2 regions of the Lutispora sp. QWL-02 genome follow, and region 1 is predicted to be linked to the other one. Evidence: riboswitches for the same ligand, from Rfam matches in the RefSeq annotation. Region 1 holds a riboswitch; the other holds the start of a gene.
The links. Region 1 has a riboswitch for thiamine pyrophosphate ahead of AC4HCY_RS08075 (TatD family hydrolase). Riboswitches for the same ligand answer to the same signal wherever they lie in the genome.

Region 1 (15,169 bases):
GTTTTTTCTCAGGCACAGATATTGGAGTTGCTTCAGCAATTGAAAAATAAATTTGAGCTTACTAATATACTCATTTCACATGACCTTGGGGTTGTAAATAGAATGGCAAGCAGAATAATGGTAATGTATCTTGGTAAAGTTGTTGAATTCGGCCCTGCAGAAAAAGTATTTAAAGAACCTAAGCATCCTTATACAAGAGCATTATTTAATTCAATCCCAGATATAAAAAAGGTTGGCATTGAACATTTGACAACATTGGAGGGGAATATCCCGAGTCCTATTAATCCGCCTACGGGGTGCAGATTCCATACAAGATGCTTATGCCGCCTGGAAGAATGTAAAAATATTGAGCCTGGTATTACCTATTTGACAGATAACCATTATGTTTCATGCTTGCTTTATTCAAATCTAGGGGTACAGCATAACTAATAAGGGGGTTTTAAGTTGAAGGAAGTTGGCATCATAATGATGGGTTCGGGAGATGCTGAAAAAATAAGCGATGTCATAAGAATTTTTGGAGATGGGATTAAAGTACATGTAAGTGGAATTGTTGATGGGTATACCTACGAATATATAAGGGAAAATTTATGGCCTAAAGAAGATGAATCTCTTATTGTGTCTAAAATGCAAGGTAATAAGAATATTATGATTTCAGCAGATAAGGCTATGGATCTTGTAAATCTGAAGATAGAGAAGTTAGAAAACTCCGGAGTAAGAAATTTCCTTATCTTCTGCACGGGGCATTTTGAAAGAGTTAAAACAAAAGGGTTTATTGTTATACCTGAAAATATTATTTACGGCATACTTAGTGGTCTTGGCATAACTAAGGTGGGAATAATAGTTCCTGAAGAAGAGCAAATATGTGATTCTATGAGTCAATATGGCGATTTTAATCCGGTAATTAAAGCTGCCTCTCCCTATAAAGATATAGAGAATTTAAGAGCAGTTGCACAGAAATTCAAAGAAGAAGATGTGGAGTTAATTCTAACAGATTGTATGGGTTTTACTGAAAAAATGGGAAGAATTGTTAAGAAAGCGTCGGGTAAAAATGTTATTGTACCCAGGGTATTTATACCCAATATGATAAAAAGTTTAATTCGATGACATAAGGAGGACAAAAATGAGGAAATTAGATAGACAAGATTTGGTTGATATATTAATAGGCTGCGCTATACTAGGTACAGGCGGCGGTGGAAGCCTAATTGAAGGAATAAAAAAAATAGATGCTGCATTGAAGCAAAATAAGGAATTTGTACTAGTTGATTTTAACGAACTAGAAGACGAAGACCTTGTTGCAACACCGTATTCTTGTGGAGCAATTTCACCTTTAACTGATGAAGAAAGAAAGAAATACGAAGGGTTGCCTCTTCTTGATGAAGTACCGCAGGTTGTTGCTTTAAGAGAAATGGAAAAATATTTGGGAAGAGAAATAAAAGCAGTAATTTCTACTGAACTTGGCGGAGGGAATACGGCTACCGCATTATACTGCGGGGCTATGGCAGATAAATATATAATTGATGCTGATCCGGCAGGAAGATCGGTGCCTGAATTGCAGCATTCCACATATTTTTTAAATGAAATAAGCATATATCCCATTTCCGTAGTAAATAAATTTGGAGAATCTGCGATTATTACAAAAGTAATAAACGATTATAGGGCTGAAGCCTTGGTAAGAGCTATGGCTGTAGTAAGCCAAAATAATATTGCCGTTGTAGACCATGTGGAAACAGTAAAAGTACTTAGGAATACGGTTATAAAAGGTGCAATATCCCATGCTTTAGAAATAGGAAAGGCTTTTAGAACTGCAAAGGAAAACGGAAAAGACATAGCATCAAAAGTTGCAGATGCAGGCAATGGTACTGTAGTATTTAGAGGTATAGTAAAATCTAATGCTTGGGACACTGTGAAAGGATTTACTGTTGGGGAGCTTATGGTAGAGGGCAAGGAGGATTATTCCGGGGATACCTTTAAGGTATGGTATAAAAATGAAAACATTATTACATGGAGAAATGGCGAATATTTTGCTACAGTTCCTGATTTAGTATGCATATTTGATGATGACAATAAAGAACCCTTATTGAATCCTTATGGGGAAAAAGGGAAAAATGTTTCAGTAATAGTACTTCCGGCTCCAAAAGAATGGACTACAGAAAGAGGTCTTGAAGTTTTTGGACCTAAGAGCTTCGGATATGACATTGATTGGAAGCCTTTTGTGTAAAAAATATAAGAGGTGACAAATTTGAAGATAAAATTGATAACTGCCGTGACTGGAATCTCGGATGAAAAGAAAGAGCTGCAAAAGGCATATTTGAAAAGACATATAAGCGGTACAACCCAAATAGACTATTCTAATGTAGAATATGGATTTCCATCAATTGAATCTGAAACCCACGGGATTTTTAATGCGACAGAAATAATAAAAAAAGCTGTCAAAGCTGAACAAGAAGGATATGATGGAATATTTGTAAACTGCTTCGATGATCCTGGAGTGCTTGCTATTCGTGAATTGGTTAAAATACCTGTTTATGGGGGATACTTGCCATCTGTTTTAACAGCTGCATCTTTAGGGGAGAGAATCGGCATAATAACAACGGATAGAAATGGGATTTTAAGCGAAGAAAGAAAGGCTGCTCATGCAGGACTAAAGGATAAAATAGTTGCAATTGAACCTGTGGAGCTTGGGGTGCTTGAGCTTGGAAATAGGGATATTCTTATAAAAAAGCTGATTGATATTTGTTTGAGATATGAAAAGGAATATAGAATTCAAGCTGCAAGCTTTGGATGCACTGGTATGTATTATATAGCGGATGAACTAAGAGAAAAGCTTAAAGCACAAGGCTGTAATATGGCTGTAATCGAACCTTTGGCAACGGGTGTAAAATTTTTGGAAACAATAATTCAGCTTGGCTTTACAAATTCGCTGAACTATAACTTAAATATTAGCGGCATTAAGTGGATTATATAATATAGAGAGCCTGTTGCTTTATTCGGCATACAGGCTTTAATTTTACTTGCCCATAGGAGAGGAGGAGAAAATATGAACGATAATATTTTTGATATTATAAGCAAAAGGGCAACATGCAGGAGTTTTATAGAAAAAGAAATACCGGAAGAAATAATGGACAAGCTTTTGGATGCCGCATGCAAAAGCCCTTCAAGCGGAGGTTTTCAAACATATTCAATAATTAAAGTTACGGAAAAAGAAAAAAAGAAACAATTAGTTCAACTTTCCAGAAACCAAAGGGTTATAGAGAAAGCACCTGTAAATCTGGTGTTTTGTATAGATTTCAGAAGGGTTAAGCGGATAATTGAAGTAGAACCTTCGCCTTGCATCGAAACAGATACCTTTATGAATTTTTGGATGGGGATTATTGATGCGGCGATCAGTGCCCAAACTTTATGCCTGGCTGCAGAAGCTTATGGATTAAAAACGGTATATATAGGCAATATAATAAATACAGTGGATGAAGTAGCTAAGCTTTTGAATATTCCTCAATATGTTTGTCCTGTGATAATGGTTACCATAGGATACCCTACAAGCATTCCAAAAACTTCTCTGAAATATGATAAAAGCATACTTGTGCATGAAGAGGAATATAAGGATATCGATATAGACGTGTTGATGGAAGCATATAAGAAAAAGGACGGAAATCAAAAGATAAAGGCTGCTGAGAAGCTTGTAGAAAAAATATATAACACTGCAAAGGCATATCATGGCGAAGAGTATGCTGAAAAATGCAAGCAATATATACTTGAAAAAGGGATTGTTTCTACTTATCAGTACTGGTTTGGATGCTATTATCTTGAGGAAGAAGGATTCCTGAGCATGCAAGGATATAAAGAATTTATGAAAGGACAAGGGTTTAAATGGCTTTAAACCCTCTTTTTTTGTCTAATATTTTTTTGATTTTAAACGCAATAGAAATTTGTTCAATAAAGCTTAGGTGATTATTTTCTAAATCAAGTATTTTTTTTGCTGCTGATATTCTATATCTTACTGTATTTTCGTGCTGTGCAATTTCAAGACCGGTGTTTTTGTAATTGCCATCATTATTAATATAAGCTTCAACTGTTTTTATCAAGTCTAATTTATGAACTTTATCATACTCTTCCAGAGGTTTAAGTATCTCTTCCATATACTCTTTTAGAAAGAGTTTTTCTTTAATAGGGTACAATATTTTATATATATTTAATGTATTATAATATATAATGCTTTTATCAGTTGTTTCACATAAATAGCATGCACATATACATTGATTTATACAATGATTAAAATCCATAATATCACTGAAAGAGTTGCTTATACCTATATTATAACTATTACTATGCTTGTTTATCAGGCTAGAAATCTGAGAAATAAGGACAGAATACTTTTTTGAATCATCGTAACTGAAGAATGCAAGCAACCCGTTTCTATATTTATATGAGTCAATATTATAGATGTTTTCCAATTCATTTCGTATAAGCCTATCTTTTTTTAAAAATCCATCGTTAATTTTTATAAAAGCAGCGGAATAATGTTTTTTAAAATCAATATTAAAATATTCAATAACTTTTACCATTTCTTCAGGGGTTATATAAGGATCTAATATATTGTTTATCTTCATTTCAGCTATGGTATCATATTGATCGAATAGAATCATTCCAATTGCTGCATTAATTATTTCTGCATAGGGTGTGCTATTGTCAATCAAGATTATTGGGTAATTATGAGTATTCGCCATTGTAATGACTTCTTGCGGAAATTCTTTGAAATATTCATCGATTATGAATATACCTGCACTTCTATTCTCAATGTAAAACTTGAAGAAATTAATCAGCTGCTCCTTATTGTCTTTAACAATATATAGGCTATTGATATATAAATCGCCGCTTCTTATTATTTTACTGTTTACATCTAAGTCCAAAGGGCAGTCATTAAATGCTACACGCTTTATTTCGTTATCCAGTCCATTTTTGCCTGCGACAATTTTTGCACCCTTAAGCAAATCTATACATAATAAATCAGATATTCTTATTGCCATATTAATACCTCTTAATGTGAATTTTTATTAATTATATAATACTGGTTTAAAGCATGCAATAAATATTAAGAAACTACATTGTTTGGTATATATTTTTGTTTTAATCATATTGACAAGAAAGAATATAAAGCCTATACTGTATATATACTATATATACAGTATAGGCTTTATTGGAGGTGTGGATAATTAATATTATAATATCAAATTCGTCAGATAAACCTATTTATGATCAGATTGCCGAGCAAATAAAAAGTTTTATTATAAATGGAGAATTAGCGGAAGCTGAGCTGTTACCATCTATAAGAAATTTGGCCAAGGAACTTCAGATAAGTGTTATTACTACAAAAAGAGCCTATGAAGAATTAGAAAGAGAAGGTTATATTGTTAGTGTCCCTGGCAAAGGTTCTTTTGTAGGGGCGCAAAATAAAGAACTTCTAAGAGAGGCAAGAATACGGATTGTGGAAGAAAAGCTGGCAGAGGCTGTATCGGCTGCCAGGACAATAGATATATCATATGGAGAGCTCCAGGAAATGCTAAAATTGTTGTATGAGGAGGATTGAACTATGGCACCTATTCTGGAAATAAGAGGACTTAGAAAGGATTTTAAGGATTTCAGCCTCAAGGGTATAGATATCATCATGGAAAAAGGATATATCATGGGATTTATCGGGCCAAACGGGGCCGGTAAAACGACTACTATAAAACTCATGATGAACCTGCTCAAAAAGGATGCCGGTGAAATTAAAATTTTCGGCATGGATCATCTAAAGCATGAGAAAGAAATAAAAAATAGGATCGGATTTGTATTCGATGAAAACCATTTTTATGAGGAATTGACGATTTCAGAGATGAAATGGGTAGTGGCCCCTTTTTATGAAACCTGGGACGAAAAGGCCTTTCAAAAATACATCAAAGATTTTGAACTTCCGCCAAAAAAGAAAATAAAGGATCTGTCCAAAGGCATGAAAATGAAGTTTTCCCTGGCGATAGCCCTATCCCATAAAGCAGATTTGCTGGTCATGGATGAACCTACCTCCGGGTTGGACCCTTTGGTGAGAAGCGAGCTTTTGGACATACTTGCTGAAACAATACAAGATGAGAATAAGGCGGTATTTTTCTCTACTCACATCACTTCTGATCTTGATAAGATTGCAGACTATGTCACGCTTATCGATAAGGGAGAAATCATATTGAGCACGGAGAAGGATGACCTATTGAATAATTACGGGCTGGTAAAAGGAAGCAAGGAATTGTTGAATAATAACAGCAGAAAGGACTTTATAAGCATCAGGGAGAATCAGTTTGGCTTTGAAGCCCTGGTAAGCGATAAAAAGAATGTGAAGAAAATCTATGGTGACAGGCTTATTATTGAAAAGCCTAACCTTGAAGATATTATGCTTTATTATACCAGGAGGTGTCAGAATGTATAATCTTATAGTAAAAGATATGTTGATACAAAAGAAGCAGATGATATTCAGCCTTGCCTATATGGCATTTGTATTAGTTGCCTTTCAGGGAATGGGGTCTTCCATGTTCTCGGCAGGATTAATGGCTTTTACCTATATGCTTGCTATGACTTCCTGCGCTTATGAAGATAAAAATAAATCGGATGTTATGCTAAACAGCCTGCCGGTCAAAAGAAGCCGCATTGTAGCCGCCAAGTACCTGTCGGTTATTGTTTATCTTGCTATGGGCACGATTATATATATGGTGTCGACTAGTATTATAATTATGGCACAAATTCCTCTCAAGGTTTATCCTTTATCATTGGAAATCTTTATAGGCGGTTTGATCAGCGTCAGTTTGATGACGGGAATATGGTTTCCCATATTTTTTAAATACGGGTATATGAAGCTTAGGGTGGTCAACTTTGTAGTATTTTTCTTGTTCTTCTTCGGTATTTCATTTATATCGGATTACTTGCGGAAGAATCAAGATGCTGCATGGCTTCAAAGCATGGTAAACTTTTTCAGTTCCAGGAGCGATGCCGCTATAGCCGCGATTTTCATAGCTTCAATATCGATATTTTTGCTCATATCCTTTATGCTGTCGGTCTGGTTCTATAAGAATAGGGAATTTTAAAATCTTCGATAATGATATATAATATATTTAAAGAAAACTATTAGAGGTGATCATATCATATGTTGGATTTGCTTAAAACAAGGAGAAGTATAAGAAAATACCAGAAGAGAAAGGTCGAAAAAGAAAAGCTTGAGGCCATATTGAAGGGCGCGCTGATGTCACCTTCGTCCAACGGCAGGAAATCATGGGAATTTATTGCCGTAGAGGATGGGGAAAAGCTTGAGAAACTGTCAAAATGCAGGGATAGAGGTTCTCAGCTTTTGGCGGAAGCTCCTCTGGCAATCGTTGCAGCCATTGACGGAGAGCCATATGACGTATGGATTGAGGATGCTTCCATAGCAGCCGTTATCATGCAGCTCACTGCTCATTCATTGGGACTTGGAACTTGCTGGGTACAGGTGAGAGGAAGACAATACGATGAGGACACAACTTCTGAGTCCTACATAAAGGATATATTGGGTATGCCCGAAAGCGCCAAGGTGGAATGCATGATTGCGATCGGATATCCGGATGAAGAGAAAGCACCCCATGATGAAAATGCTTTGCTGTATAACAAAGTGCATAAAGAAAAATTCTAATAATCATAGGAATAGCATCCATGTATAGCCACGTATAGTATATACATGGATGCTATTGCTTATCCCAGCAAACCCAGTATTTCCTGCTTCAATAAAAGCGATTGGGGAGATAAAAGCCTTTTTAATTTATCTTCCTTGCAGAAATCCACAGATATTTCTTTTTTTATTGTAGAAGGCTTTTGTGACAATACATATATTTTGTCCGAAAGGAATATAGCCTCATCTATGTCATGGGTTATCAGGAGTATGGTATTATTCAGCTTATTTTTCATTTCCAGCAGCCATTTTTGCATATTTCCTTTTGTAATGGAGTCCAAAGATGCAAATGGCTCATCTAAAAGCATGATATCTTCAGAGGCCATGAAGGTTCTCAAAAAGCTTGCCCTTTGTCTCATGCCCCCTGAGAGCTGAGAAGGATAGTTATTCTCATATCCTTCCAAGCCTACAACCGGGAGGTATTTTTTTACCTTAGCCTCCCATGTGCTTTTGCCGACCCCTTTTAATATCAGAGGCAGAGCTACATTGTCCATTATAGTCTTCCAGGGCAGCAGCAGATCCTTTTGCTGCATATATCCTATGGTTCCCCTGATGGTTATTTTACCCTCATCCTCACGGACAAGCCCTGTGATGATATTGAATATGGTGGTTTTGCCGCAGCCGCTGGGCCCTAACAGAGATACGAGCTCACCTGTATTTACTTTTATGGAAATGTCTCTGAGAACCTCTATCTCGCCAAAGCTTTTTTTTATGCTTTTAGCCGAGATAAGCGAAAGATCCTCATTATTCGGGTAGGAATTCATTGGTATATGCATCTTCAACGTTTAGCTCCTTTTCTATCAACCCGTTTTGGAACAAGAATTCTGCATAATTCCTCCAGATCTCTTCCTTCATCACACCCCATTTCGGAGCGCCCTTGGTATATTCACCAGCTAAAAATTTTTGACTTTCAATCACTAATTCTTCTTCCAATTCCGGAGCATATTTCAATAATATCTTGCCGCTTTCTTCAGGCTTCTCTATAGCATATCTATAGCCCTTCTCCGTGGCTTTTAAAAACCTTCTCACCTTATCCGGGTTTTCCTTTATGGTTTTGGTATTTGTGATCAAAATAGGAGTATAGTAATTCAATGCCGGGTCTAAATCCTTGACGGGGATATAGTTGAGCTCAACCCCTCTTACTTTCGCTTCCATACCCGTCCAGGCTTCAAATATCCATACAAAATCTATTTCCTTTTGGGTAGCGGCAAAAAAATCATCATTGCCCAGAGTTATATTTTTTACCTTCGAATAATCCGCATTGTTTTTCATCATCACCGCTTTTAAGACCGCTTCCTCGGAAGGGGAGCCCCAGCCTCCATAGGCCTTTCCCTCAAAGTCTTTGACAGTCTCTATATTTTTGCTTTTAGGTGAAGCAAAGCCGGAGGTATTATTCTGGATGATGGCCGCAATGGCTTTGACCGGCAGGGGATCCTTGCTTGTCAGGGCATAGGTCACATCCTCCTGATATGTTACGGCAAAGTCGCCTTGCCCTACGGCTACTAAAGTCGTAGAGGTGCCTTCCGTAGGCTGGATTATTTCTACCTTCAGGCCTTCTTCCTCATAATATCCGTTTTCTAATGCCGCATAAAGGCCGGTGTGATTTGTATTAGGAGTCCAGTCCAGGATCACCTTTATAGGCTCCGGCTTTTCCTTTGTATTCTCAGCGGTGTTTTGTGTTGAACAGCCTGAAACCAAAGATATGCTGAATATTAAAATCACTATCAATGCTAAAATTCGTATTTTTTTCATTTCTTTATATTCCTCCTATCATGTTTTTACGTTTTATTCTATTTCCAATGAATAAGCTTCCTGCCTATGAAGCCGATGATGTAAATTGTGATGATGCTCAAAAGCACTATCACTAAAATAGAGGCAAATACTTTGTCTAAGGCATATGCATTCTTTGCCCTTACCATATAGACCCCGATGCCCTTGTCACCGCCCAGCCATTCTCCCACGACTGCAGACATTATCATATAGGTGGCCGCAATTTTTAAGCCGGAAAACAGGTTTATCAATGCATAAGGCAGCTTGAGGTGGAAAAAGGTCTGGAGCTTTGTGGCTTTCATAGCTTCAAACAATCTGAGGAAGTCCCTGTCTATTTTCTCTAAGCCGTCTACCAGGCTTATCACTATGGGAAACAGGCAGACCATGATCACTACAACAATTTTCGGTAATGTCCCGAAGCCGAACCATATTATGAAAAGCGGTGCAATGGCTATTGTCGGTATGGTCTGGGATATCACCAATATAGGGTATAAGGCCTTTTTTATTACTTCAAAGCTGTCCATGATAATAGCCAGTATAAAGGATAATGCTATGGAAAACCCAAATCCCACGAAGGATTCGTATAGGGTGATCTTTGTATGGGAAAGTATGAGGCTGCGATCCCTTACCAAAGCAGCCATAATATCTGCAGGAGAAGGCAGTATATAATTCGGCACATCATAAAAGTCCACTATTATTTGCCATAGCAGAGTCATTATTATCATGCTTGCTACTGGATACAACCTGTTATCTATATTTGTGGATTTTTTCATCCATGGTTACTCCTTCTGCTTTATAGTCAATCTTTATTTGAGATAAAACCCTGCTGCATCCTTCCTTTACACAAATCTCTTGAGCTTTTTTCACGATTTCCAATAGATGATCCAAATCCCCTTCCATGGTGGTTTCCATAGGCTCCACCTCGTATTTAATCCCTGTGGAAGCTATATACGCTATGACTTTGTCCACCACCGGATATATCCTTTCTTCCGGAACGCAGGGAATTATTTGAAGACTAAGATTGATATTTTTCACAAGAACACCTACTTTCAATTTTTAACAGGCTATTAAAATTATCAGAAATAGCCGTTTTTGCCTCTTCTATTGGCAGTTTTTTTATCTTTGATATTTCTTCTAAAACAGCTATTACATAGTTGGGATAACCATAATCTCCATTGACCCATTGAAGAGCCGTGGGACCGTCAGTTTCTGTCAGAATCCTATTCATAGGCAGGTACTCAACAATTCTCCTTGCAGTCTCAGAATAGCCTATGTCTACACTTATAGTAAAATAGCAGCCATAGTCCAGAAGCTCTTTGAGCACATGAAAAGGTCCGCTATACCAATGTATTAGGGGAGTCCTCAAGCTATACTTTTTTATCAGGCTCAATATTTCTTCTTCCGCTCCTTTGGTATGCAAATTGGTAATTTTATCATAGGTTTTTGCCTTCTGAAAAAAATATTTAAGGACTTTTACCTGATGAGGATATTTTTCTTTTTCCGGTACCCAGTGGAAATCTAAGCCGATCTCGCCTATCATGGAAGTTTCTTCGATATATCTTTCATAGAGATCCAGATCCCTATGATTTTCATGGGCTGTCCAGGGATGAATCCCGAAGCAGGGCACTATCAAGGGGGTCTGGAGGGCAATTTCTTTGGCATAAAGATAGCTTTTTTCATCCTGAGAGCAGGCAAGGGTTAATATCTCATCTTTCTTTATTATGTTCAAAGCCTGCTCTATTTTTTCTCCATAGAAGTCTATATGGTTGTGAGCATCGACATACATGATTACCTCCAAATAAAAAAGCACTGTATTGCAACAGTGCTTAAGGCGTCCATCCATATATTTTAATGGCTTTCCTCCGTCGGTTTTACCCGCATCAGGTTCAAAGGGTTAAAGTATAGAACTTCTCTCAGCCGTATGGCACCCCCAGCACTATGTATTAAATTTCAACTATGATTATAGCACTGATAAAAGGTATTGACAAGTATCATATGAATATATACCATGGCAAAAGAATGAAGCATGAATACATGAAGTAGTCAAAATTTGCAATGGAGAAAATATAAAGATATTTCTTCATGACAAATGCTAAGCCCCTGCAGGCAGGGGCTTATTGTTATACGGGATGAGTCATATCTTGTTTGTTGACAAGGGTTTCGTCGATCCTGTATTTCTCAGCTTTTCTTAGGCTGAAGAATTTTAATGCAACTTGAGGGAATAGAGCATATGTTAGGACATCTTCTTCCTGCTCATAAAATTCTTTGATTTCTTCTTTATAATTCTCCAATTGAGGAGGCAGCAAGTCAGCCGGCCTCACCGTGATTACTTCCTCATCGCCTATGATTTTATTTTTGATTTCTTCGGAGATCGGAACTACAGGCTTGCCATACTGGCCTTTTACATAAGCCTTTATCTCTGACGGTATCATCTTATATCTTTCTCCAAGAACCACATTAAATACAGCTTGGGTTCCTACCATTTGGCTGGTAGGTGTTACTAGCGGAGGATATCCCAAATCTTCTCTTACACGAGGCAATTCAACCAATACATCTTCAAATTTATTGCTTGCGTTTTGAGATGCGAGCTGGGACAGCAAATTGCTCATCATGCCACCTGGTATCTGATAAGACAGCACTCTTGTATCTACATTGAATACATTAGGATTTAAGATCCCATCAGCTATATATTTTTCTTTGATCGTCTTAAAATATTCTGCTATTTCACTCAGCTTTCCAAGGTCTAATCCTGTATCAAATTCTGTGTTTTTCAATGCCGCCACTATAGGCTCGGTAGCAGGCTGAGAGGTTCCTAAACCAAAGGGTGAGATAGCAGTATCAATTATATCTGCGCCCGCCTCTATAGCCTTCATATATGCCATAGAAGCCATACCGCTTGTATAATGGCTATGCAGCTGGATAGGAATATCTATATGCCGTTTGAGCTCCTTGACCAAATCATAGGAAACATATGGAGTCAGTATGCCTGACATATCTTTAATGCACAGTGAATCCGCTCCCATATCCTGAATTTTTCTTGCAAGTGAAATATACAAATCAATGTTATGCACCGGACTTATTGTATAAACCACAGTACCTTGCGCATGTCCACCATATTTTTTGGTTGTCTCAATAGCCTTTTCAATATTCCGCAAATCATTCAATGCGTCAAATACTCTTATGATATCTATTCCGTTTCCTAGAGATCGCTTTATAAACTCAACTAAAACATCATCAGGATAGTTTTTGTATCCTAAAATGTTTTGGCCTCTTAAAAGCATTTGAAGTTTGGTATTGCTTAATTTAGCTTTTATTTTCCTCAATCTTTCCCAGGGGTCTTCATTCAAAAACCTCAGACAAGCATCAAAAGTTGCGCCTCCCCACATCTCCAGAGAATGGTAACCTACATTATCCATTACTTCTAAAATAGGCAGCATTTCATCAGTTCTCATTCTTGTAGCAATCAGCGATTGATGTCCATCCCTTAATACAGTTTCAGTAATTTTTATTTTTGCCATTAATAATATTTCCCCCTATACGTATATACTTATCAATATTATTAGTTAAATGGTAAAACTTTTCAAGTTAATTATTAAACATGTTATAACGCTGCAAAAGGTATTGAAAGGCATCATATAAATATATATGAATTATCCCTTCCTTATTTTGCTTAAAACCGGCTTTGCAGCCTCGCTAATGAGATAATTAAAAGTGATTTCCGGTACCAACTCTTTTACCGCCTCCAAATTACCCTGTGCCAATAACTGTCGAACTCGGGATGCACTGATTGCAGCACCTGATTTCTCTATTCTAGCCAGTTCCACTAACTCTATTCCTGCAGGAATAAGGCGTTTTTTCATTGTTTCATTATATATTTCGGTGACAGGGGAATAAGGTTCCGTACCTACATAACGTCTTGTAATACCAAGCGCCGGTGCAATATGCTTTAAGAATATTTCCACATCAACAGCACAATGGGCATGGGCGAGTTCCGTATCCTTTGTAAAATAAGACGGAAAGGTTAAAGAGGAAACCACATATCTTCCGCCAGGTATTACGGTAACATTTGGCAAATAAGATGTTCCTTCACGGATGAGTTTGTAACGCACATCGAAGGGGAATACAGAAAGGTTTTCCTGTACAACCATAACATATACCTTAGAGTTCTCTGAAGCTGCAGTTTCAATTAAATAGCGGTGGCCGAGGGTAAAGGGATTGCAATTCATAACTATTGCTGAAGCACTTCCGTTGATATCTCCTGCTTGAGCTTTGAGGATATTGCAGTATTCAGCAATTCCCGGTTTGCCCCATTCCATTAAGGCGGCATAGGGCTTTGCAATTGCAACTGTATTAAAGCCCATAGGTAAAAACATGCCTACTTTATCGGGGTTAGTAAAAAGGTGAAGATTTGTTATTCCTTTATTAAAAGCATAATTCACCAGATGTGTGATAACAATAGCTGATAAGTCATTTCTCTGGTAATATGGAGATATTGCCACCATCTGTATCATATCTTCATAAAGAGAACCGGTTGCTACAAGTTCGTCATCATAAAATATACCCATAGTATAATCAACGCTGTAATTTATGGACAGACCACAGCTTTTAATCAATGTTTCTACTTGGTTTATATTTGGCAAAGAACGTTCCTCAAGCAATTTACTCCCTCCAAAAAAATATTATCTATGCGATAAATGTAACAATAAAGTAGATAATCTGAGGAAATAATGACACAACAACTATCATGCGTATAATCTGCAGAACCATAAGGTCTGTGCTTTGCACCCCCAAATCTGAGGATATCAGTGCCATATCTGATGCGCCGGCCGGTGTTGCTACAAGCATAGCTTCTTTCAGTGACATTCCGAAATGCTTGCTTAGTATTTTACCCAGAATACAGCAAGCAGCAAAGTAACCCAAAACTACAAGAATTGCAGGGAGGATCAGATATCTCATTTCCAGTACGTCTTTAAAGCCTATGCTGCAACCAATATAAGATCCTGACAGGGCTTGTGCAAGCCTTTTTGCCCAAAAAGGCATATAGGCTTTATTGAAAAGTAATTTTAGACATATTACTCCAATCATAGAAAAGAGCAATATCCCTGCGGGAATTTTCAGCAACTTCCCAATAATTCCTCCTGCTGCAGCTACTGTTATAGTTTGTATAAATACAATTGCAGTCGGATTATTAGATTTTGCGGGCCTCAAAGGGGAAACATGCTTGTCCTGCTCATCAGTATTATTTTTTAAGCCGTTACGATGACCGATTATTGTTATTAAGGTAGGAAATAGTCCTATTCCTGCTACCATGCGGGTAAACTGCAGCAGGGCAACCTTTGGAGCATCTGCGCCCATATCTGCGCTTATGATTGGGATATCGCTCATACCTCCGGGTATGCAGCTCATCAAAGAGGTTAACAGGTCCAAAGGGCTGACCAAATAAATCAAAAATCCCAGAGTGATATTTAATGTAAGCATTCCGAGAAGGAGGACGAATGAAGGCTTTACAAGATTCCTTAATCGTTCTATGTCACTTTTTTCTATAGAGCAACCGATGAATGCGCCTGCCAAAATTTGAGCTGCATACTTGGCATAGGACGGCATGTATGAAATGCCAAAAGAAATATTTAAAGCTGCCACGCCAAGTATTGCTCCTACCATCATGCCTCCAGGAACCTT
Region 2 (15,169 bases), 1.6 Mb from region 1:
ATACTCCTGACCATTGATGCTTACAGCTTTCCGGGAAGTATCTTTTATGATTTCCTTCAGTTGGATTCTGGGGGATTTTCCTCCTACAGCCCCCTGCACCTTTATTATATCCCCATTAAATACTTCAGTATTTATATTGCTCGGCATATCATTAACAAAGATTGCAGAAGGCTCCCCCAGATGGCCTTTCAGCACTACTTTTTCTCCGTTTAATTCATAGTGCAGATCTTGGCCCCTCGGCCCTATGAGAAGTCTCGGGTTGAACCCGATGAATATGAGGACATCAGCAACGGTAATGCCATTTGTATTAAGGAGCTTTACAGGCTTATCATTGACTACAACATGAATAAAATCGCTTTTTTTAACGCTGCGGGCAGATACTCCTATGCCGATGGGAGTAATAAACTCCGGACCCGAAACCCTTCTGCCGCCAAAAATTACATCTTTTATTATATCTGTTTTTCTTACTCCGACTCTATCTTTGGGCAATTCGAGATTCAAAGCTATATAATCTGCCAGCAAAGGGATGCAGCTGCCTCCTCCTATAAGAAAAACAGCGCTGGGGGATTTGCCGTTATATTCTATTATTTTTTGGCTTATTTCCAGAGCCAAATCTTTTACCGCCGTCTCTGCAATTTTCATAACTTCATCCGCACTCACTTGATGCTTGACGCCCATAATATCTTTAAATTTGATTGCAGACTTTTTGGATAGGCTCAATTTTACTTTTTCCGAAGTATCAAAGTCTAACAGATAGGCCTCGCCGATTTTTTCAGTGATTTCATCGCCTGCAGTGGGAACCATGGCAAAAGCAAATATGGTTCCGTTTTTGGTAAGAGCAATATCTGATGTACCTGCGCCTACATCTACCAAAGCTATATTTAAAAGCTTAAAATTATCCTGTATGGCAACATTCATTGCAGCAATAGGCTCCAAAGTCATGTTGTGTATAGATAAGCCTGATAGTCTGATTACCGTTTGAAGGCTGTCTATTACAGTCCTTGGCAAGAAAGTTGCAATCACTTCAACGCCTATGCTGCTGCCGCGGTGGCCATCAAGCTTCCCTATTATTGTGCCATTCAAAAAATAGTTTGTGACTGCATATCCGACGCAATAATACTCTGAATTCTCACCGGCGTTCATGCTCATCATTTCTTTTTGTGCTTTTTGAATGGCTTCTATTTCAAGGCTGGCTATGATATCCTTATCAATATATGTAAGGGGATCTATCTCCCTGGAAACTTCTATCTTGCATGTTTTGAGACTTCTTCCTGCTGCAGCAATGGATACCTTGTCCAATTTAATATTCAGTCTCTTTTCAAGCTTTTCTTTCACGTTTGTTACCGTTTCTCTCACCAGGTTAATATCATGTATCTGACCATCATACATCGCTCTTTTTTTATGCTCTTCAACTTCGAAATCCATTATCTCAAAGACTTCTCCGTGAAAAACTCCAACTATGCCCACTACGGTTCTGGTGCCAATATCCAGAGAAAAATAAAATTCTTCCTTGCCCATACTATCACCCTAATCCATATTAAAATTTATTTTTTAACAAAAAGATGTAATTTAACTATAATTCTATAAAAAAAACTATAATCCTCCTATTTTCGACTAATACTCAATCAGTATCTCGCTAAACAAAAAAATTCTACAATTTTCATGTTTTATTTGTATAAAAAAAACACAAGCTAAATATTGAACACATCAGATTTAAATCTGAAAGGAAGTGACTTATATGTTGCAAAGAAGACGCACTATGATGAGAATGGGAACCATGGGTGCTATAGGCGGATTAATGCTTTTGCCTATTTTTAGCGGCAAAGTACGAAAAAGAATAAGTAGAACAGGCAGAAATACTTTCTTCAGAATTAACGACATGATACAAGATATGTTAGACATGAAGCGATAAAAATTCAGGCCCTGACAGGGCCTGATCTTTATCTTATCCATTTCTGCTGTTCGCTTACAAATTCACTTTTCAATGCTCCCATTATGATCTCGTCGTAAAAGTTTCCGTCGATAAAAGCGGATTTTCTGGTTCTCCCCTCATATCTGAAGCCGCATTTTAAATAGCATTTGGAAGCTCTTTCATTGTATTCATAGAGCTTTAAAGAGACTCTGAAAATATCCATCTCATAAAAAGCAAAGCTAAGCAGAATTTTTATAGCGTCCTCTCCATAGCCTTTGCTCCAGTAATCTCTATCGCCGATCCTTATTCCAAGTTTGCAGCTTTGATCCATTTCACTGAAATCATACAGCTGGATTGTGCCGATGGGCTTGCCTTCGGCTACTGTCTCTATGATAAGATTCATAGGATCATATCCAAAGCCCTTGGACAAGTTCAGCCTCAGTTGATTGGTGCTAAGCTTTCCCTCAGTCCAACCGGCAAGCTTATTAAGCTCTACGTCATTATACCAGCTGTGAAGGTAAAATAGATCTTTTTCACTGCCTTGACGCAAAATTACTTTTTCGCCTTTTAAATAATCCCCTTTATTATCATGCTTATTTATATAAATTGAGGATAATAGGCTTGGAATAAATTTGAATAACTTATATGGCTTTGATAAATATAAATCTTTGTTGTCCAATACATCGTCAAAAACATTTTTTTGGACTTTAAAGCCTATATTTACTTTGTCGTCCAATCCATCCTTTATTATATTTCCCTCATTGGTCGCATATATGGTATATTGACCTAATACAATATCTTCATCAATAAGTGATAACCCGAAATTACCCGAGCCATAAAGCAGCACCTTTGCAACTAAAAGCTTTAAAATCGGATAACGCTTAAAAAAGACCTTGTACAACTGAGAAATATCATCGGCGAAAATTTTTACATTGCCTGACAGCAAGGCGCTCATCACATACCCGCTCCCCTAAACACAATAAATACAGCATCATTATATCATATATTTATTTTTTTTACATTCTATTTAATCAGTTTAAGCCCTTTTCCAACCTTCTCAAAAGCCCTTATAGTTTCATCCAAATCCGCTTTGGTATGAGCTGCCGTAACTATTGTCCTCACTCTGGCCCCGCCTCTAGGAACCGTAGGGAATACAATGCTCTGTGCAAATACGCCTTCCTCAAAGAGCTTTTTACTCAACTCTATGGCAAGCTTATCATCTCCGGCAATCACAGGAGTTATTGGGGTTTCGCTATTTCCTGTATTAAAGCCCAGATCCTTTAAGCCTTTCTTCAGATACCTTGCATTTTCCCACAACCTATCCGTAAGCTCTGTGCTCTCAGATAATATCTTTATGGCTTCAAGGCAAGCAGCAGCTACAGACGGTGGAGCTGCCGTGCTGAAAAGGAAAGGTCTTCCTCTATGGTTCAGCCATTCTATCAAATTCTTTCTGCCCGCAACATATCCGCCTACAACACCGATAGCCTTTGATAAGGTGCCTATCTGTATGTCAACTCTTCCATGAAGCCCAAAATGGTCAGCAGATCCTCTGCCGCTTTTGCCTAAGACTCCGCTGGCATGAGCATCATCTACATATGTAAGGCAGCTGTACTTTTCTGCCAGATCCACTATTTCGGGCAGCTTTGCAACATCTCCGTCCATGCTGAATACGCCGTCTGTTATGATCAGCTTTGTATTGTAGTTATCCTTAACCTCGTTTATAACTCTCTCCAAATCCTCCATGTCGCTGTGCTTATACCTCACTACATCAGCACGGCTCAATCTGCATCCGTCTATAATGCTGGCATGGTTAAGCTCATCACTTATTATTATATCTCCCTTATCAACCACTGCAGGGATCACACCTGCATTGGCAGTGAATCCGGATTGAAAAACCAGTACAGCCTCAACATGCTTAAATTCAGCCAGCTTTGCCTCCAGTTCTTCATGTATACTCATGTTGCCTATTATTGTTCTCACTGCTCCGGCTCCAACTCCCCATTTTTCCAGGGCTTCCATAGCCGCCTTTTTTAATCTGGGGTGATTGGCAAGGCCTAAATAATTGTTTGAAGAAAGGTTGATAACTTCTTTGCCGTTTATCACACTTCTTGCTCCCGAAGGGCCTTCCAAAACAGCGAGCTTTCTGTATACGCCTTGTTCTTTTAATTCATTCAGCCTTTGTGTCATGAAATCCAAGTCATGAATACTCATTTTTTTACCTCCTTAACCGTATATTATCAGCAATAAAAATCAAGCTTGAATATGCTTCCATTATATCATTTACAGAAGTTTAAAAAAATATAGTTTGGGAGAATTTTATACTTTTTTATATATTTGTACGTTTCTAGCGTACATAATTCTTTAATATTCCCACATCCTGGATCTTTACTTGCACTATATCCCCCGCATTTAGAGGACCTATGCCGGAAGGAGTTCCTGTAGCGATCACATCTCCGGGATTGAGAAGCATTACATTGCTGATAAAACTCACCATTTCACCCACGCTGAATATAAAATCAGAGGTATTGGATTTCTGTTTTGTTTCCCCGTTCAATATGAGCTCCAAGGGTAAGTTGTCGTAATCCAAATCCGTTGCAATACAAGGCCCAAAGGGAGCAAAAGTATCGAAGGATTTGGCCCTGGTCCACTGGCCGTCCCTTTGCTGCAAATCTCTGGCAGTCACATCATTGAAGCAGGTCGCACCCAATATGTAGTCGACAGCTTCATCGGGCTTGATGTTTTTTGCCTGGCGTCCCATCACTAAAGCTAATTCAGCTTCATAATCAACTCTTTGAGACATTTCAGGCCTTATTATCTCTCCTCTATGCGCCAATATCGATGTAGATGGTTTTATAAATATAACAGGCTCCTTGGGTAAATCAAGCTTCATCTCCTGCGCATGTGATCTATAGTTAAGACCTACACAAACTATCTTTGAAGGCATGCAAGGGGTAAGAAAATCAATTTCAGTAATGTCATAGAAGCTGTCAGTAATTTCATAGTCTCCGAATATATCGCCTTGAATTATTTTAACCTTCTCGCCTTCCAGTAAGCCATAGCTTATAAAATCATCTTTTTTAAATCTTATAAATTTCAAATCTACTCCTCCTTATATGCTTGCTGCTTCTAATAAGATTTCGGGAAGTGCATATGCAGTATTTTTATAGTATTTCTCATCCTCTTCTTCTGTCCCTTCAAAGAGATTCCTGCGCTTCAAAGGAAGATCGCTTATCGTGATGAGAGCTGCTGCGTTGCGTTTTATAGCTCTAGCCGCAGTAAAAACTGAGGATGCCTCCATCTCAACGGCATCGCAGCCTTTCCGGATCATATAGTCAAAGCTTTTCTTGTTCTCTCCCAATATGGAATCAGTAGTAAATATTTTACCCCGATGTACAGCGACTCCCAAAGAATGAGCAATCGGCACCGATTGCTGAAATAACGCCTGAGCCAGCCCTTCATTGCCTGATATTGTCTGTCCGAAGCAGTCCTTTTCAATATTCTGAGAATGATATCTGGAAAAGCCTTCTCCTATAACAGCGCTGCTGCATATCAGAATATCTCCGAAGTTCAGCTTATTGTTTATACCACCTGCAGAGCCTGAGAAAAATATGTTCTCACAACCGGAATAGCCTAAGGCTATCACGCAATCGCCGGTCATCGGAGCACCAATGCCGCTTTGGATCACAGTTACGGGCTTTCCGTGATAATATAGGGTGACGCCTTTATACCAGCCCTTAAATTCTTTTATTATGCTATCCGCTTTTTCCATAAAACCTGATAAAGGCCATACAGGGCTTATTATAACATTTTTTGAGATGTCCTGGATATGGCATCCAAAATGTTTTTCTATCATTATCTCATTTTTTACATCTTCATACATAAACACCCCTCCATAAATGATTATAACAAAAAAAGAGATGCAATTGCATCTCGCGATTAATTAAAAAAACTACTGAAATATAATTTATATACGAAGATGAAAAAGCCTAATGCTGTCTGAATTTTTTTATAAAAATAGGTGGTATTGAAATAATGATGATCATAACTCCTACGAGCTTAAAGGTTGTTAGCACATTTATGCCATAAGCCATTATACCGGATACGGCGTAACCCAACGGAAGCCCTAACAGGGATAAAGTTGTTGCTGTAGATGATACCCTGCCCATTTTGTCCACCGGGGTAGACTCCTGCATAAGCGTCATTGAACCTGCGCTGATCACAGGGATAAATGCTCCGCCGATTGCTGCCGCAAAGCAAGCCAGTTCTATATTATTTATAAACCCGAAGGACAGCATGCCTGAGCCTAATCCCATGAAACCCGCTATTACCAAAGCGCTTCTTTTGAATCTATCGCCGATTTGGCCTATGAGAAGCGAGCTTGCTATCATTCCTATAGTAAATGACATAAGTATGAAGCTCATGCCTCTTTCTCCGGCCATCAATATTTTATCCGAATATACCGGCAAAAGCACGTTAAAAGGAGCTAATACCAGGTTTACCAGGCAAGCCATGGTCAAAGATACCAATAATACTATATTGCTTTTTATAACAGCAATCCCCTCAGTGAATTCAAAGTAAAATTGCTTCATGTTCAAAGAAATAGCCTTGTTGCCGATGGTATCTATTCTTGCAATGATTGCGGTAAAGGAGGATATAAAGAAGGTGGCGGAATCTATCAATATCGCCGCCCCGATGCCTATATAGCCCATGACCACAGCGGCAACTGCAGTACCGGCGATTTCAGCCGCTGAAGAAGATGCCTGGCGCAGTGAATTAGCGGGAAGATAGTGCTTTTTATCCACTAATACCTGCATGACTGATGCTCTCGCAGGGCTTGCAAAGACCTCGCAGGATGAATTTATAAAGGTCAGGATATATAGATGCCAGAGACTGACCATATCCGAGATGTAAAGAAATGCCATAATAGCCGTGGAAAAGCCTCTAAGCAAATCGGTAAAAATCATCACATTTTTCTTGTTCATCCTGTCTACCAATACTCCCGCCGGCATGCCGAACAGGACTGCAGGTGCCGCGTTAACTGCCATTACAGTGCCCATCATCAAGGTAGAACCTGTCATCTTATATACCATCCATAGAAAAGCTATGCTGTCTATGGCATCCCCAAATCTGGATATAGTATTTCCGGCCCAGATCTTTAAAAAATCCTTATATTTAAGCAGCGCTCCATAACCCCTTTTTTCTGTCTCAGCAGCATTGAATTCCATCACAAAATCCTCCAGAATCAATTATATTTTTTAAATAACCCCATTACATACGTATAAGCTTTTGTATCCTTTCGCTTATCGCTCTTCTCTAGTAACTCTTCTATCTTTTTCCTTAGCTCATCAAATTCTTCATCAGTCAGGTGAATAACCCCGTAATTGAATATCTCTTTATCATCATCCTTCTTCTTGCTCAGATAGTCTCTATAATCCTCTGATGCATTTCTAAACGCAGTATCCTTTAAATTGCCTATATGTTCCTGCCAGCCTTCCTCCTTCATGATTATCTTTTCTACCCTGAAGCTTTCTGCAGTGGGGTAGTAATACTTCTCAACAATACCCGACTTCTCTTTCTTATCCACAATCTCCAATACACCTATGCGCTCCAATTCCTTTACATGATAATGCACCTTTGACGGGATTTCTCCAAGCATATCTGCAAGCTGCTTGACCGTCATAGGAGCTTCATCCAATGCAAAAAGGATCTTCATTCTGAAAGGGTCGGTAAAAACCTTTATTTCCTCCAAATTAGAAAGTATTTTTTCTTTTTTCATAGAAACCTCCAAAAATGTTTGATGATATATTAATGTTTATCATTAAAATTTATTTTATTGTAAAATTTAATTTTATTATATATCTTCATATGATTTTGTCAAGATAAAATTTAAAAGACTTGTAAATATTACAAGTCTTTTAATGCATCTTCTATAAGTTTTGAGAATTCATCCGTTGACCGGGCTCCTGCTATCATTTCGCCAACCATATCCCCCTTGCTGTTTACAATCAATGTAGTGGGGACATACATTATCTGATCCAGGAAGCCGTCTATAAGGCTGTCTGTTGTAAGGATGTTCGTATATTTGCCGCCTTTTTGATCTAATATCTTTTTCCCGGCTTCAAGCTCATTGTCTGCGAGTATAGCCAGAATCTTGACATCTTTGTCCGAGTATTTATCTTCTATTTCCTGCAACGCAGGAATCTCTGTTATACAAGAGGGTCAGGTAGTGGTCCAGATATTCACAACTGTAAGCTTATTATCTGCAAAGAATTTATTTGTAACCTCATTGCCTTCAAAATCCTCAGAGGTAAAGTCAGGAATCCTGAATGCTCCTTCCTGTTCTTTAGGGCTTTCAGCCGGGGCTTCCTCCTCTTCGGTGCCGGCATTCGCTTGCTGATCCGGTTTTTGAGTTTCTTCGTCAGGTTTTGCAGGCTCCTGGGCTTCCTGTTTCGGCTCTTCCGCCGGTGCTTTATTACCGCAAGCCGAGATGCTAACGGCAATTATCAGCACTGCAGCTAATATCCAAAGTCTTCTCACGATCTCTCCTCCTCTTATCTAAATTGAATCCTGATTCTATGGCTTTCGTTGGGCATTTCCCAATACATTTTCCGCATCTTACACATTCCGGGCTGTTGGCATTTTCATAAATTTTAATATCTACAGGGCAGTTTTTATTGCATATATCACATCTTGTACATTTGCTTGCATCAACATTCATTTTATAAAAGCTTACACTGTTAAACAAGGAGTATATAGCTCCCAATGGGCATACAGCTCTGCAAAAGGGCCTTGATATCAGTATGGATAAAATGATGGTAACCCCCAGAAGAATAAGCTTCCAATAATACATGATACCTATGGCTCCCCGTAAAGCCGCATTTTTTATAGTCAGAGGTATGCCCGCCTCCAATGTTCCTGCCGGACAAACATATTTGCAAAAATAGGGAAGTCCAATCCCTACTTCATTAGTAAATAGTGCCGGCAACAACAAAACCAACACTATGAGGAAAAAATACTTTAAGGAATTTAGCAGTTTAGGCAGCTTTAGCTTCTTAGCAGGTATCTTATACAGAAGCTCCTGAAAGAATCCAAAGGGACACAACCAGCCGCAGACAAATCTTCCGCCTATCGTACCGATAAGCATGAGAAAGCCTATGACATACAGGGATACCTGGTGTTTGAGCCCCGCAGCTACAGACTGGAGCGAACCTATGGGGCAAGAGGTATATGCTCCGGGGCAAGAGTAGCAATTCAGCCCGGGGAAACAGACTGACTTCAGCTTTCCCCTGTATATGGTCCCTTTTGCATAGCCTTCAAAATATCCATTGCCTAAAATTGTAGAAGCTATCTGTATTATCCTTCTTTTAATATTAGCCAATTCCTATACACTCCAAACAGATATTTATAGCTTTTTTGAGCACCTCAACCACTTCTCCCCTATAAATACCCGCAGCAATTAAAGCAAAGGACGCCAGCAATAATAAATATTTTGATTTATCTTTCACAGTACTAAGCCCCCAAACTGATATACATTTCGTACATTATTTCATGCACCGCATGTCATTCTGAACGCCAGCGAAGAATCTTAGGTATTTCTTATAGGTCCAAGATCCTTCGGGTTAAACCCTCAGGATGACAATAAAAACCTCTCGAATAATATACTTACTTATATGTTTCCATTATATCAGACTTATTCGGAATACCAAAGAATTTTAGGTATAAAAAAGAGAGCCCTGAGGCTCTCTAGGATAGTGCATTTTTCTTGAGTTTTTCTATAGCGGCTTTGAATTGCGGTATCAATGCTATTGCAACGCAGATTGCTGTTTCCGTACCCATCAGCGGAAGGTTTACGGTAAATGAATACCATATGGGATTCATGCCTTCCGGTGCAAAGGAACCGAAAAAGACAAATCCTGATATGAAATGAGCCATAAATCTGCTGAATCCTCCGATAAGTACGCTTATAGGCAAATATTTTCTGTTCAGCCCTGCCAATCCCATCACTCCAAAGGCTATGGGATAATCCAAAAGCACCTGAGTCCAATGCATTATATAAGGGCCTTGAATAAACTGCAAAAAGCCATAAGCTATACCGGCAATCAAGCCTGCCCTGGGGCCGAAAATAAAAGCGAATATAAATATGGGCAGCATACTGCCCGGAGTGATTGACCCCCCCTGTGGCCAATGATACAGCTTTATATAGGATAATACAAAGGACATAGCTATGCAAAGGCCGCCATATACAAGAATTTTAGTATTAGTTTTTTTATTCTTTGATGAGTATGCCAAAAATAGTGAAAGCCCTACAAGAACCAGGAGTATCAGAATTGTGACTCCTTTAAGCTCTTTAAGCTCGCTAAATATTTGGGTAAAATAATTCATAAAAATAACCCCCTTTTGATATGTCCTCGGAGGAGACGGTCAAAAATAAATAGCCGCAACAAGCGTTGCGGCGGCGTAAATCTACTTAACCGAAACCGCTTCCCTTCGTTAGGATTAACTACACAGGTTCTAAGGGTCAGTGGCATAAACCACGCTCTCAGCATAAGCTCCCCTAGCGGACATTATCATATTAAATTCAAATACAATATACTACTTATCGGTATAGGTGTCAAGGCTTCTGTATTTCCACTCCGTATATGCCCAGCATCATATCTCTTACTTTATCTTTATCATAAAAATAATATGACCACCTGACATCATCGATTTTTTGATACTCCGGCATACCTGGCAGTAATAGCAAAGCGATATCATCCACTTTAATTTCCATGGCTTTGACACAATAAGAAAGGGCCTCAATTTGTGTCATATTTGTTCCTACATCACTGAATACTTTCTCTATAACCGTTGGAAGGCTTGAATTTAATGACTTTTTAATTGCTTCCTTAATAAATTTCTGCTGAGCCCGGATTCTCCCAAGATCACCATCCGGATATCCTATTTTCTTATCGTTATTCTGCCTCCATCTTAGGAATTTTAAAGCCTGCTCCCCATTAAGCTTCTGTCTGCCCTTTGGAATATCGATAATCAGAGGAGGATTATCCGAAGGGTCTATATAGTCCATATGAAATGGAATATCAATCTCCACTCCACCTAATATATCAACTATATCTGCTACAGTTTGATATTTCATGCATATATAATGATGTATGGGAACTCCTGCAAGTATTTCTCCTATAGCATCAGCCGTACCAAGTGCACCGCTTCTTCCAAATACTGCGTTTAATTTTCTTTGATCACCCTTCTCATATCCTTTTTCATAATAATATGTATCTCTGGGAATAGAAATCATAGATATTTTTTTATCATCCGGATCAAAACTTAAAAATACAATAACATCACTTCTCGGTTCATTCTCTATGCCCAATAGAATAAAGTTTATATTATTGCTGTTTTTTACTGCCATTTCTAATGGTCCCAGCTCTGTGTCAAGCTCTTGATCGGCAGAATCAATTACCGGTTCTATAGAATTAATCGGCTTAATCTTGGGTTTATAAGTTTTTAAGTATATAAAAAAACACAATCCGGAGATAGTTATGGAGAATAAAAAATATATAAAGAATTTTTTAATATAACGCTTCATATAAACGCCTCTTTCTACTGAGAAAAAAGAATAAGATCATGCTTCTTCCAGTATAGCATCATAATAACATATTCATTCAAAAGCTTAAAGCAGTGTGATTATTGATGCTTTTTTATATATGTAATATCGTCATATCACACTGCTTTTACAAAGATTTTATCACATGGAGATTTGATTTTCCAGCCTAATGAAAACAGCAGCAAGAATCCTAATATAAAAATTGAATCCAGCATATATGCTTCTAACAGAATACCGCTTACACCATTTTCAATATGCAGTAAAAATTTATCATAATAGAACATCATCACTCTGATATAGCTGGAAGGTGAAAATAGATTTTCCGGCATCATAGCCGGCGGTATATATAAATCAGTGACTAATGCGTAAATTCCAAGACCGACAGCCGATATAACCGGTAACCATCCTATAATACGCAGAATATCTCTAACATGGGACATCAAAAAATCACGAAGCTCTGCTGTGTTCTTACTCTCCATGTACACATCTAAAAGGATCTTGATCTGCTTAACAAAATGCCTGAAGAATCTTATGCCAAAACAAGTTAAAACAGATATCCCTATAAGTATCAGCATATTCATATATTTATAGATGATTTCCTTGATGATAACAACATCATATATGTCTAAGCCCAAAGCATTAAGCTGCCCCCGGATTTTATTGATCTCAAGATAGAATTGGGCATCATCATTTAGATTATACTTTATGACCTTTTTCCCCCAGTTCAACTCCTCCAGGCCTGAGTCATAGGATATATAAATCTCATTGCTGTTTTTAATCACTCCCTTTATTTCATAGGATTTGCCGTAAATGTCCATATATTTGCCTATTACATCTCCATTTTTGAAATATTTATCTGCTGCCCTGTCCCCTATAGCGGCCTCCCTTCTGCTGATATCGGATATAAATCCACCTTTATCCATTGATATTGCTTCAGTAAGAAAATCCAGACCTGTAGTCATAATAAGCTTATTGCCCTGATAAGGCATTATAAAATCAGCAACTGCAATGCTGCCCTTATTATAACTCCTTATTCTCTCAAAATTATCCTGCATAAGCATACCATTATAGTAGAATTCCACTGTATTATGATTATATTGATTCAGTAAATAAGTATAAGAAAAAAGGGCCAACAGAGCTATCATCGCTAAGATTACATAAGCTTTCTTCATTGCCATAAGAACACCTTGGCCCCATCGCTTATTTTATATGATAAATTGGTTATGACCCTGGGATAATCAAAGCCCCCAAGTCCCGATACAATTGCTTTTGAATCCCCGACTGCCAATATTTTAACCTTTACTGCTTTTGATAAATTCTCCTTGCCCAGTATGCCGTCCCTTTCTTCCAGTATATATACGGTTCCCGTTTGCCCCTCCATAAATCTTTCATCCGGAATAATAGCGGATTTTGGTATCGTGAGTCCTTTATCCGAATACATGGACTTTATCTTGCCCTTCATCTTTTGTCCTATTTTCAGCCCCTGATCCGTTCCCTCCTCAAAAACCCCTCTTATGCTTAGCATTTCTTGATTTACTATTTGGCTGATATCAGTAATCCTCACCTTATATGCAGAATTGCTGTAATCGGATGTTAATTGAATTATCCCGGCAGTTTTGACAATGTCATAATCCCGCTCATTAGCTTGTGCTGTGAATATTAAACCCTTTTCATTATCAAGCTGTGCTATTTCGGCTATTATAGTGTCTTGAGGCAGTATAGCATCGGATAAATTAGTAAAGAGCATAATACCATTTACATCCGAATAACATATCCCGTCCTTATCCGCCTTAGAATAAAAAGCTCCCTTTTTCTCAATGGCGGCGATATTCCTCTCCAATTCCTCTATTCTAATCCTTGAATTAATAATATCATTTTCATTATCCTTCCTCTTCTCTTCCAACTCCAGCCCGGCCTTTTCTAAGTCCAATCGTTGTTCCCGGATTCTATTTTTGATGCCATCCAATTCGACTGCCGCTATGGCGCCTGCTTCATAAAGCTTTTCCCTCTTTGCAAAATCATCTTCGCTTTCTTGCAGTCCTGCCTCCATAGCTGAAATATCCAGCTCTTCAAGCTTAAAGCTTTTCTGCTTGAGGCTTTGAAGCCCTAATTCTTCTCTTTTGAGCTCTGATTTAAGGCTGTCGGTATCGGGATCTGAATTTTTTATTCCGAAGCGTGTATTGATCTTAAATAGGGGATATCCGGCAAGTATTACGTCTCCGGGCTTTACATAATACTCTTCTACAATAATATTTCCTCCCAATCTTATCTTTACGCTGTCTCGAGCTTCCACTGTGCCTTCTATATCAAGGTTTCTCTCGACAGGTGCGGCAACAGCCGCCGCAACTCGGACTTTAGGCAGAAATAAATTGATGATGGATTTGGAGAAAAAGCCCATAATAAATACCAAGGCAAAGAAACCTATAATAATTTTTTTTGCTAATTTCACAGCTTTATTTTTCATTCTTCAGACCTCCTATGGAAAGGCCCTGCCGCAGATATTTTTCTCCTTTAATCAAAATCAACAGTGCAGGGACAATATAAAGGACCGCTCCCGCATAGAATACGCTATAGTCATTGTAATAAATCGTCTCTAAAAACACTGATAGAGGTAACTTTTCGGGTGAGCTCAGGAAGATGACAGCCTGCTCAAGCATATTCCAGCTATCTATGAATACCAATACGGCCAAGGCAAAAATCGCCGGCTTGATCATGGGGAAAACTATTTTGAATAAAATCCTTCCATATCCTGCGCCATCCATCCTGGCCGCTTCAATTATTTCGTCAGGTATTCCTCTTATAAACTGCCTCAAGAGATATACTCCAAAGGAAGAAAAAATGCCCGGCAGCAAGATTGCAAGATGGGTATCCAAAATAGTGACATGAAGAAGTCTTTCCGATGCATCAAATATGAGATAATTAGGAACCAGCGTAACCTGAAATGGCAAAAGCAAAGCCAAAACATATATGGCAAAGAGTATCCGGCTCCCTCTGAATTTCATCTTTGCAAGAGCAAAAGCCGCAAAAATGCCTACTCCAATCTGTCCGGCTATGATTATGCTTGTCAGCTTCAGTGAGTTTAAAAAGAATTTAAAATACTCACCCTTGTAAAGGGCAAGAGTATAATACTGCTGAAGATTAAACTGCTCCGCTATAAGCTCTATAGCGGTGGTATTTATCTGAGCCTGACTCATGAAGGAATTAAAAAAAGCGTGAGCAATAGGGAAAATATACAGCAAGGACGCTATTATCAATAACAAAAGCAAGACTCTCCTCATATTATCTCTCTCCTACTTTTTTCCCATATTTTCTATCCTTATAGAACAGCAAAAGAGCAAAAATAAAAATGATTGCAGCAAAAATATATGCCGCCGCCGTAAGCTTTTCATATTCCAGAGACTTGAATTTGTTGTTCATATAGTGCTGCAGCATATAGATCTGAGGGTTGGGATATTTGCCCTGCAGTATATATACATCTCTGAAAACCTTGAAAGAATTGATGACAGATACGATGCCTACGAAGACGGCGGAAGGGGTGCACAAAGGCATAAATATATGTATGAGCCTCTGAAGATAGCTGGCCCCGTCAATTTGCGATGCTTCGATGAGGGACGGATCAATCTGCAGAAGCCCTGCCAGATAGATGATCAGATTGT

Region 2: another riboswitch for thiamine pyrophosphate. It lies ahead of thiT (energy-coupled thiamine transporter ThiT); the one in region 1 lies ahead of AC4HCY_RS08075 (TatD family hydrolase).

The regions. Positions count from the first base shown of each region.
Region 1 covers NZ_CM177762.1:1,749,969-1,765,137, forward strand. The annotation lists gene AC4HCY_RS08005 (dipeptide ABC transporter ATP-binding protein) at 1-429, shown strand, start outside; gene AC4HCY_RS08010 (AroM family protein) at 445-1,104, shown strand; gene AC4HCY_RS08015 (S-methyl thiohydantoin desulfurase family protein) at 1,121-2,218, shown strand; gene AC4HCY_RS08020 (aspartate/glutamate racemase family protein) at 2,240-2,965, shown strand; gene AC4HCY_RS08025 (nitroreductase family protein) at 3,038-3,877, shown strand; gene AC4HCY_RS08030 (PucR family transcriptional regulator) at 3,864-5,024, opposite strand; gene AC4HCY_RS08035 (GntR family transcriptional regulator) at 5,210-5,584, shown strand; gene AC4HCY_RS08040 (ABC transporter ATP-binding protein) at 5,588-6,454, shown strand; gene AC4HCY_RS08045 (ABC-2 transporter permease) at 6,447-7,106, shown strand; gene AC4HCY_RS08050 (nitroreductase family protein) at 7,166-7,684, shown strand; gene AC4HCY_RS08055 (ABC transporter ATP-binding protein) at 7,744-8,496, opposite strand; gene AC4HCY_RS08060 (ABC transporter substrate-binding protein) at 8,465-9,472, opposite strand; gene AC4HCY_RS08065 (ABC transporter permease) at 9,511-10,263, opposite strand; gene AC4HCY_RS08070 (thiamine-binding protein) at 10,238-10,525, opposite strand; gene AC4HCY_RS08075 (TatD family hydrolase) at 10,506-11,276, opposite strand; TPP riboswitch at 11,331-11,432, opposite strand; gene AC4HCY_RS08080 (oxaloacetate decarboxylase subunit alpha) at 11,611-13,008, opposite strand; gene citC ([citrate (pro-3S)-lyase] ligase) at 13,141-14,148, opposite strand; gene AC4HCY_RS08090 (AbrB family transcriptional regulator) at 14,174-15,169, opposite strand, start outside.
Region 2 covers NZ_CM177762.1:3,350,063-3,365,231, forward strand. The annotation lists gene AC4HCY_RS15765 (cell division FtsA domain-containing protein) at 1-1,518, opposite strand, end outside; gene AC4HCY_RS15770 (hypothetical protein) at 1,739-1,912, shown strand; gene AC4HCY_RS15775 (GNAT family N-acetyltransferase) at 1,941-2,867, opposite strand; gene AC4HCY_RS15780 (glycine C-acetyltransferase) at 2,936-4,123, opposite strand; gene AC4HCY_RS15785 (fumarylacetoacetate hydrolase family protein) at 4,257-5,009, opposite strand; gene AC4HCY_RS15790 (phosphorylase family protein) at 5,022-5,792, opposite strand; gene AC4HCY_RS15795 (MFS transporter) at 5,899-7,137, opposite strand; gene AC4HCY_RS15800 (helix-turn-helix domain-containing protein) at 7,155-7,688, opposite strand; gene AC4HCY_RS15805 (TlpA family protein disulfide reductase) at 7,817-8,104, opposite strand; gene AC4HCY_RS15810 (LptM family lipoprotein) at 8,132-8,449, opposite strand; gene AC4HCY_RS15815 (4Fe-4S binding protein) at 8,403-9,290, opposite strand; gene AC4HCY_RS15820 (CD1871A family CXXC motif-containing protein) at 9,283-9,417, opposite strand; gene thiT (energy-coupled thiamine transporter ThiT) at 9,656-10,294, opposite strand; TPP riboswitch at 10,378-10,478, opposite strand; gene AC4HCY_RS15830 (LCP family protein) at 10,524-11,495, opposite strand; gene AC4HCY_RS15835 (ABC transporter permease) at 11,630-12,691, opposite strand; gene AC4HCY_RS15840 (efflux RND transporter periplasmic adaptor subunit) at 12,682-13,977, opposite strand; gene AC4HCY_RS15845 (carbohydrate ABC transporter permease) at 13,967-14,791, opposite strand; gene AC4HCY_RS15850 (carbohydrate ABC transporter permease) at 14,793-15,169, opposite strand, start outside.